Regions from separate parts of the Kocuria sp. CPCC 205263 genome, predicted to be linked through region 2. Evidence: predicted binding sites of a transcription regulator. Region 2 holds the regulator's gene; the other holds the start of a gene.
What was found. The regulator HrcA, encoded in region 2, represses chaperone genes, less so after heat shock. The targets are predictions, from matches to a motif close to TTNGCACTCGNNNNNNNCGAGTGCNAA.

Region 1: groL (chaperonin GroEL) is a predicted target of HrcA. The motif match lies at 2,064-2,090, and genes of this name have one in related genera.

The regions. Positions count from the first base shown of each region.
Region 1 is NZ_JAVKPV010000015.1:20,842-25,246, reverse strand. It holds gene RF647_RS17160 (SDR family oxidoreductase) at 1-701, shown strand, start outside; gene RF647_RS17155 (DUF3263 domain-containing protein) at 716-1,081, shown strand; gene RF647_RS17150 (hypothetical protein) at 1,078-1,296, shown strand; gene RF647_RS17145 (GNAT family N-acetyltransferase) at 1,411-2,010, shown strand; gene groL (chaperonin GroEL) at 2,261-3,892, shown strand; gene RF647_RS17135 (MgtC/SapB family protein) at 4,043-4,405, shown strand, end outside.
Region 2 is NZ_JAVKPV010000003.1:340,098-344,502, forward strand. It holds gene hemW (radical SAM family heme chaperone HemW) at 1-442, shown strand, start outside; gene RF647_RS06345 (DUF4870 domain-containing protein) at 537-1,001, opposite strand; gene RF647_RS06350 (DUF3097 domain-containing protein) at 1,157-2,020, opposite strand; gene hrcA (heat-inducible transcriptional repressor HrcA) at 2,195-3,202, shown strand; gene dnaJ (molecular chaperone DnaJ) at 3,275-4,405, shown strand, end outside.

The sequences.
Region 1 (4,405 bases), on a different contig from region 2:
CTTCCTCCACCGAGACCCGACCCCTCGCCGTCGTCACCGGTGCCACCGGAGGCATCGGCCGCGCGTGCGTGGTGGACCTCGCCCGCGACCACGACGTCCTGGCCCTGGGCCGCGACGCCGGCCGGCTGGCCGAGCTCTCCGGCATCCCGCACGTCACCGTCCGCGCCGCCGACCTGACCGACGTCGCAGCCCTGCCGTCCGTGGTGGCCGGCCTGGACCGGGTCGACGTCTTGGTGCACTCGGCGGCCGTGGCCGGGCGCACCACGGTGGAGGCCGCCTCCGTGGCGGACTGGCGGGGGCAGCTCGAGCTCAACGTGGTGGTCCCCGCGGAGCTGACCCGGCTCCTGCTGCCGGCCCTGCGAGCGGCCCGGGGGAAGGTCGTGTTCCTCAACTCCGGCTCGGGGCTCAACGCCCGCGCCGGGGACGCCGTCTACGCGGCCTCGAAGTTCGCCCTGCGCGCGCTCGCCGACTCGCTCCGCCAGGAGGTCGAGGCCGACGGCGTCGTGGTCAGCTCGGTGCACCCCGGCCCGGTCGACACGCAGATGCAGCGGGACATCCAGGCGGGCCTGGGCCACGAGTACGTCCCGGAGCGCTACCTCCGGCCGGAGTCCGTGGCCGCGGCAGTGCGCGCCGTCGTGGACGCGGGCGAGGACGCGCAGCTGACCACCCTCTCCCTGCGGCCGCGGGCCGAGTCGCGGTGACCGGCGAGGACGCGGTGCCCGACGACGCGGTGCCCGCGGACGCCCGGCCCGACGACGACGCCGCCCTCGGCGCGGAGCCGGTGCCGGCCGAGGAGGCTGCACCCGGCGCGGAGCCGGTGCCGGACGGGGAGGCCGCCCCCGACGGGGAAGACCCCGGGGAGGGGGCCGGCCTGGACGCCGTGGACCGCGAGATCCTCTCGCTCGAGAACCTGCAGTGGAAGTACCAGGGGGCGAAGGAGATGGAGATCCGCCGCCGCCTGAACCTCTCGCCCACCCACTACTACCAGCGGCTCAACGTCCTGATCGACACCCGCGCCGCCCTCGAGCACGACCCGATGCTCGTGGCCAGGCTGCGCCGGCAGCGAGGAGACCACGGATGACCCAGTACCCGCACGACGAGTTCGACGACGTCCCCGAGGACGGGCCCCGCCAGGGCGCCCACCGCGGTGTCCGGCCGACCGTCCGCGTGGGCGCCCGGGAGCTCACCGCCATCGTCCTGGCTGGGGTGCTGACCCTCGGCGTCGGGGTGTTCTCGTTCCTCAACGCCCCGGGCGAGGCCGCCCCGGCGCCGGGCGCCACGTCCCCGGGGTCCTGAGCCGACCCGGTCCCCGAGGCGTCCCCCCCCGTCGGCTCCGGTCCCGGAGCCCGTCCGCCCCGACGTCGTTCACCACGACGTCGTTCATCCCCGACGCCACCGGAAGGAACCACCGTGCAGATCGAAGGAAGCCGAGTCCGCGTCCGCGACTGGACCGAGGAGGACCTCGTCGACTACGAGGCGTGGATCATGCCGCCCGCCGGCGGCGGCGAGCACGAATGGCAGCGCACGGACGGCCCGTTCTACCCGAACTTCACGGCCGAGGGCGCCCAGCGCTGGCTGGGCACCCTCCGGGAGCACGTGACGGCCGGGGACTGGCCGGACCCGCGCGAGACGATGGTGATCGCCGACGCCGCCGACGACCGGTTCATCGGGCAGGTGTCCTGGTACTGGTCGGAGATGCCCACCGAGGACCCCGGTGACGGCACGCACCTGCTGCCGCTGCGCTCCCTGGGCATCACCGTGTACTCCCCGGAGCACTGGAGCGGCGGCTACGGCACCGAGGCGATGCGCCTGTGGATCGACTACCTCTTCGCCCACTCCGACTCCCACCGCCTCGACCTGGAGACGTGGAGCGGCAACGCGGGCATGTGCCGTGTGGCGGTGAAGCTGGGCTTCACCGAGGAGGCCAGGATCCGCCGGGCCCGCAGGGTCGGCGGCGAGTACTACGACCGGCTGATCTACGGCGTCCTGCGCGAGGAGTGGCAGGGCTGAGCGGAATTGGCTCAGGGGTTTGCACTCTCCGGGGACGAGTGCCAAGATTGCGATTAGCACTCAGTCGTGTGGACTGCTAATGGCTCGGTCCCCGGCCCGACCCGGGCAGCCACCGGCACAGGAGTGACACCTCAACCACCACGGTGAGGTGCCGCACGGCGTCGGGAAGAGTCCGCCGTCGTGCGCGCCGTCCGTCGCGGGCACCGTGGAGGTCGACCGTTTGTCTACCGTCCAGGAGGGACGAAGTCACATGGCAAAGATGATTGCTTTCGACGAAGAGGCACGCCGCGGACTCGAGCGGGGCCTGAACACCCTGGCCGACGCCGTCAAGGTCACCCTCGGCCCGCGCGGCCGCAACGTGGTCCTCGAGAAGGCCTGGGGCGCCCCCACGATCACCAACGACGGCGTGTCCATCGCCAAGGAGATCGAGCTCGACGAGCCGTTCGAGAAGATCGGCGCCGAGCTCGTCAAGGAGGTCGCCAAGAAGACCGACGACATCGCCGGCGACGGCACCACCACCGCCACCGTGCTCGCCCAGGCGCTCGTCAAGGAGGGCCTGCGCAACGTGGCCGCCGGCGCCGACCCGCTGAGCCTCAAGCGCGGCATCGAGAAGGCCGTCGCCGCGGTCACCGAGGAGCTGCTGGCCTCCGCCAAGGAGGTCGAGACCGAGGAGCAGATCGCCGCCACGGCGTCGATCTCCGCCGGCGACCCCGAGATCGGCCGCCTCATCGCCCAGGCGATGGAGAAGGTCGGCAAGGAGGGCGTGATCACGGTCGAGGAGTCCAACACCTTCGGGCTGGACCTCGAGCTGACCGAGGGCATGCGCTTCGACAAGGGCTACCTGTCGGGCTACTTCGTCACCGACGCCGACCGCCAGGAGGCCGTCCTCGAGGATCCCTACATCCTCGTGGTCAACTCCAAGATTTCCGCGGTCAAGGACCTGGTCCCCGTGCTCGAGAAGGTCATGCAGGCCGGCAAGCCGCTGCTGATCATCGCCGAGGACGTCGAGGGCGAGGCCCTGGCGCTGCTGGTGCTCAACAAGATGCGCGGCTCCATCAAGTCCGTGGCCGTCAAGGCCCCCGGCTTCGGCGACCGCCGCAAGGCGCAGCTGGCCGACATCGCCATCCTTACCGGTGGCCAGGTCATCACCGAGGAGGTCGGGCTCTCCCTCGAGACCGCCACCGTGGACCTGCTGGGCCAGGCCCGCAAGGTCGTCGTGACGAAGGACGAGACCACCATCGTCGACGGCGCCGGCACCGCCGAGGAGATCGAGGGCCGCGTGGCCCAGATCCGCGCCGAGATCAACAACTCGGACTCGGACTACGACCGCGAGAAGCTGCAGGAGCGCCTGGCCAAGCTGGCCGGCGGCGTGGCCGTCCTCAAGGCCGGTGCCGCCACCGAGGTCGAGCTCAAGGAGCGCAAGCACCGCATCGAGGACGCCGTGCGCAACGCCAAGGCCGCCGTGGAGGAGGGCATCGTCGCCGGCGGCGGCGTGGCCCTGATCCAGGCCGGCCAGAAGGCGTTCGACAAGCTGCAGCTCACCGGCGACGAGGCCACCGGCGCGAACATCGTGAAGGTCGCCATCGACGCCCCGCTGAAGCAGATCGCGATCAACTCGGGCCTCGAGGCCGGCGTGGTCGTGGACAAGGTCCGCGGTCTGCCCCAGGGCCACGGCCTCAACGCCGCCACCGGCGAGTACGAGGACCTGATGGCCGCGGGCATCAACGACCCGGTCAAGGTCACCCGGTCCGCGCTGCAGAACGCGGCGTCCATCGCCGGGCTGTTCCTCACCACCGAGGCCGTCGTCGCCGACAAGCCGGAGCCCGCGGGCGCCGGCGCCGGTGCCGACGACGGCATGGGCGGCATGGGCGGCATGATGTGATCGACGGCTGACCCGTCGAGCGTGCCCAGCACGCATCCGGCACGGGCCGGGCACCTCGCGGAGGTGCCCGGCCCGTCGTCGTCCCGCACCTGATGCCGCGGGGCCGGAAGTGGTGTTCAATCGTTAGCACCAGCTGCCGGAGGAGGTGCCGTGGACGTCGTCGTGTGGGACGCGGTCCCCGTCCAGGTCGCGCTCGTGCTGATCGCCTTCGGCCTCACCTCGCTGGTGGGCCTCGAACGGCGGCTGCGGCGCAAGAGCGCCGGGCTGCGCACGCACACCCTGGTCGGCACCGGGTCGGCGGTGTTCACCCTCGTGTCCGCCTACGGCTTCGGTGTCTTGCCCGGCATCGACGCCGGTCCCGACCCCTCCCGCGTGGCGGCGCAGATCATCACGGGCATCGGCTTCCTGGGCGCGGGCGTGATCTTCACGAACCGGGACGTGGTGCACGGCCTGACGACGGCCGCGAGCATCTGGCTCTCCGCGGCCATCGGGATGGCCTGCGGGGCCGGGCTC
Region 2 (4,405 bases):
GTGGTACGAGGTGAGCAACTGGGCCCGGCCCGCCGAGGGCGCGGACGCCGGCGCCCACCGCAGCCGGCACAACCTCGCCTACTGGCGCAACCAGGACTGGTGGGGGATCGGCCCCGGGGCGCACTCGCACGTGGGCGGGACGCGCTGGTGGAACCTCAAGCACCCCGTGCCCTACACGAACCGGGTGCGGGCCCGACAGTCGCCGGCGGCCGGGCGCGAGATCCTCGACGACGACACCCGCCACCTCGAGCGGGTGATGCTGGAGGCCAGGATCCGCGACGGCCTGCCCACGACCGCTCTGGCCGGCGGCGGGCGGACCGCGGTGGCCGGGCTGATCGCCGACGGGCTGGTGGAGCCCGCGGCGGCGCTGCGCGGCTCGCTGGTGCTGACCCTGCGGGGCCGCCTCCTCGGCGACGCCGTGGTGCGGCGGCTGCTCGCCTGACGCGGGCACCCCGGCCGGGGCGCCCGCACGAGGAGCGGACGCACCCGTCGGGAACGGATGCGTCCGTCCGGGACGCCCCCGGCGCGGACCGGTGTCAGCCGCGCGCGGCGCGCCCCCGGGACCGCTCGCGGAGGCGCTCGACGAGCCGGTCGTAGAGCCGGGTGTTGAAGCGGTAGAGGTGCGGTTCGCCGCGGTTGACCCGGACCCCGCCGATCAGGGAGCCGACGGCGAGCAGCAGCCACGCGGCGGCGGCGGCGAGCGCGAAGAACCAGCCGATGAACGGCACCGGGGCGAGCAGGATCCCGGTGACCACCACGAGGGTCGGCAGCAGTGTGAAGTTCATGGCCTCCATCGACTCCTGCTCCGTGAACGGGCCGCGCCCGCGGAAGACGCGGTGGACGAGGAACGAGGGGAGGAAGCCGATGACGCCGCCGAAGTGCGCCAGGGTCGCCCACTGGTGGTCCTCGGTGACGGTCAGCGGCTGGGCCACGGGGGAGAGGCCCTCGAACGGGGCCCCGGCGTTGTCGCGGCTCGATCGGGGGTCGGTCTGCACGGGCACGGATGTCCTTCGGCGGTGGGACCGCGGCGGGGCCGCGGACGGTGGGTGGGACACGACCATCCTATCGACCGGCCCGGAGGGCGGAGGATCGGCCCCGCGCACGTGTGCCTTTGTGACGATCTGCTGGGCGTTGCCCGTGCACGCGGAGCGGCGGGTCAGGCCCCGGGGGCGGTGAGGAAGTCGATGAGCTCCTCGACCCGGCCCAGCAGGGACGGCTCGAGGTCGGCGTAGCTGTCCACGCGGGACAGGATGTGCTGCCAGGCCCGGCCGAGGTCGCCGGGGGTGCGGTGCGGCCACCCGAGGGCGGCGGCGGTGCCGGTCTTCCAGTCCGTGCCGCGCGGGACCACGGGCCAGGCGTCGATGCCGAGGGTGCGCGGCCTGACCGCCTGCCAGATGTCGACGTAGGGGTGGCCCAGCACCAGGACGTTGCCCGCGGCGCCGGGCAGGCGCATGGTCTCCGCGGCGATCCTCGACTCCTTGGAGCCGGCCACGAGGTGGTCGACGAGGATGCCGAGCCGTCGCCCAGGGCCCGGCCCGAACTCCCGCACGGCGGCGGGCAGGTCGTCGATGCCGTGCAGCGGCTCCACGACGATGCCCTCGACCGCCAGGTCGTGGCCCCACACCTTGGCCACCAGCTCGGCGTCGTGGTAGCCCTCGACCCACACCCGGGAGGCCTTCGCGGTGCTCGCGCGCAGCCCCTCGACGGCCACGGAGCCCGAGCGCGTGCGGGAGGGCTTGCGCGCCGCGGGGGCCCGGCGGGGCTCGACGACGACCACGGGCTCGCCCTCGAGCAGGAACCCCGGCCCCAGGGGGAACGCCTTGACCCGCCCCCTCCGGTCCTCGAGCCCCAGCACGCGCATCCCGCCGATGGTCTCCAGGGACACGACCGCGCCGACCCAGCCGGTCGTGACGTCCTCCAGGAGCATCCCCGGGGCGACCGGGACCTCCGAGGAGACCGGCCGGCGGCGGGCGAGGGCGTCGTCGTCGAGGCTGCGCGGCCCCCAGCCGTGGTGGCTCATGGTCGTCCTCCCGGGTCGCGGTGCCGCGCGTCCGGCGCGGATCAGCCGGAAGCGTACCAAACCGCGGGGGCGACCGGCCGTCGGACACGGGGGCTACACTGGACGCCGTTGGCACTGCGGCCACCCGAGTGCCAGGGCATCTTCGGGGGCGTGGACGAACCGGGGAGGAGCGACGTGAACCATCCGAGACGACTGCAGATCCTGCAGGCCATCGTGGAGGACTACGTGCACTTCCGCGAGCCGGTCGGCTCCAAGGCCCTCGTGGACCGGCACCGGCTCGGCGTCTCCTCGGCCACCGTGCGCAACGACATGGCCGCGCTCGAGGAGGAGGGCCTGATCATGGCCCCCCACACGAGCTCGGGCCGGATCCCCACGGACAAGGGCTACCGCACGTTCGTCGACCAGATCGCGGCCGTCAAGCCGCTCTCGGGCCCGGAACGGCGGGCCATCCAGCGGCTGCTGGACGACGCCGCGGACATCGACGACGTCATGGAGCGCACCGTGCGGCTGCTCGCGCAGCTCACCCAGCAGGTCGCGGTCGTGCAGTACCCGCACGCCTCCGGGGTCACCGTGCGCCACGTCGAGGTCGTGGACCTCGGCGCCGGCCGGGTGCTGGTGGTGCTCATCCCGACCAACGGCCGGGTGGCGCAGCGCGTCGCCGTGCTGCGGGCGCCGCTCGAGGAGTCCCAGCTGCTCGAGCTGCGCGCCCGGGTGCTGGCCGCCGTGGTCGGGCGCTCCCTGACCGCGGTGCCGGACGCCCTCGCGGCGATGACCGCGAGCACCGCCCCGCCGCTGCAGCCGGCCGCCGCCGCCGTGGGGGAGGCCGTCGGCGCCCTCGCGGCGGGCGGGGCCGAGCACCGCATGGTCATGGCCGGCACCGCCAACCTCGCCCGCTCCACCGGGGACTTCCACCTGAGCATCGGCCCGGTCCTCGAGGCCCTCGAGGAGCAGGTGGTGATGCTCCGGCTGCTCTCCGAGATGGAGCAGGACGCCCGCGGGGTGGCCGTGCGGATCGGCACGGAGAACGCCGAGGGCCCCCTGTCCGAGGCCGCCGTCGTCGCCACCGGCTACGGGCCGCAGTCCAAGGTGGGGGTCGTGGGCCCCATGCGCATGGACTACCCGTCCACGATGGCCGCCGTGCGCGCCGTCGCCCGCTACCTCTCCCGTATCCTCGGGGGCTGAGCCCCCGCGGGCCCCGTCCACCGGGGCCCACCAGCGAAACCCACCACAGACCTCTCGACAGAACGGACCACGGTGAGCGATCACTACGAGACCCTGGGCGTGTCCCGGGACGCCAGCCAGGAAGAGATCAAGAAGGCCTACCGCAAGAAGGCCCGCCGGCTGCACCCCGACGTCAACCCCGGCCCGGAGGCCGCCGAGGACTTCAAGCGCCTCTCCCACGCCAACGACGTCCTCTCCGACCCCGAGAAGCGGCGCGTCTACGACGCGACCGGCAACGAGAACGGCACCGACACCGGCTTCGGCGGGGGCTTCCCCGGCACGGGGTTCGGCTTCGCCGACATCTTCGACACCTTCTTCCAGGGCGCCGGCAGCGCCGGCTCCGGCCGGCGCGGACCCGCGTCCCGCACCCGCCAGGGCCAGGACGCCCTGATCAACGTCCGGGTCACCCTCCGGGACGCGGTCTTCGGCACGGAGAAGAAGATCACCGTGGACACCGCCGTGGTCTGCCCCACCTGCGACGGCACCTGCTGCCAGGCGGGCACCCAGCCCGAGACCTGCGACGTCTGCCACGGATCCGGCCAGGTGCAGCGCCAGGTCCAGTCGATCCTCGGCACCGTGGTCACGGCGGCGCCGTGCGCCACCTGCCAGGGCTTCGGCACCGTCATCAAGCACCCGTGCCACGAGTGCTACGGCGAGGGCCGCGTGCGCGACCGCCGCCCGCTGACCGTCAAGATCCCCGCCGGCGTCTCGACCGGCAACCGGATCCGCCTCTCGGGTCAGGGCGAGGCCGGCACCGCCGGCGGGCCGAACGGCGACCTCTACGTGGAGCTCAAGGTCGATCCCGACCCCACGTTCGAGCGCCAGGGCGACGACCTGCACGCCCGCGTCCGGGTGCCCATGACCTCCGCGGCCCTCGGCACCACCGTGACCCTCGAGACCTTCGACGGCGAGCGCGAGGTGCCCGTCGCCCCCGGCACGCAGACCGGCCACACCGTCACCCTGCACGAGCTCGGGGCCACCCGGCTGCGCGGCGGCGGCCGGGGCGAGCTGTTCGTCCACCTCGAGGTCGAGACCCCCACGGCGCTCGACGACGAGCAGCGCGAGCTGCTCGAGCAGCTGTCCCGGCTGCGCGGTGAGGACCAGTCCACCGGCACCACCCTGAACTCCCCGGCCGGCTCCGGCGGCTTCTTCTCCCGGCTCAAG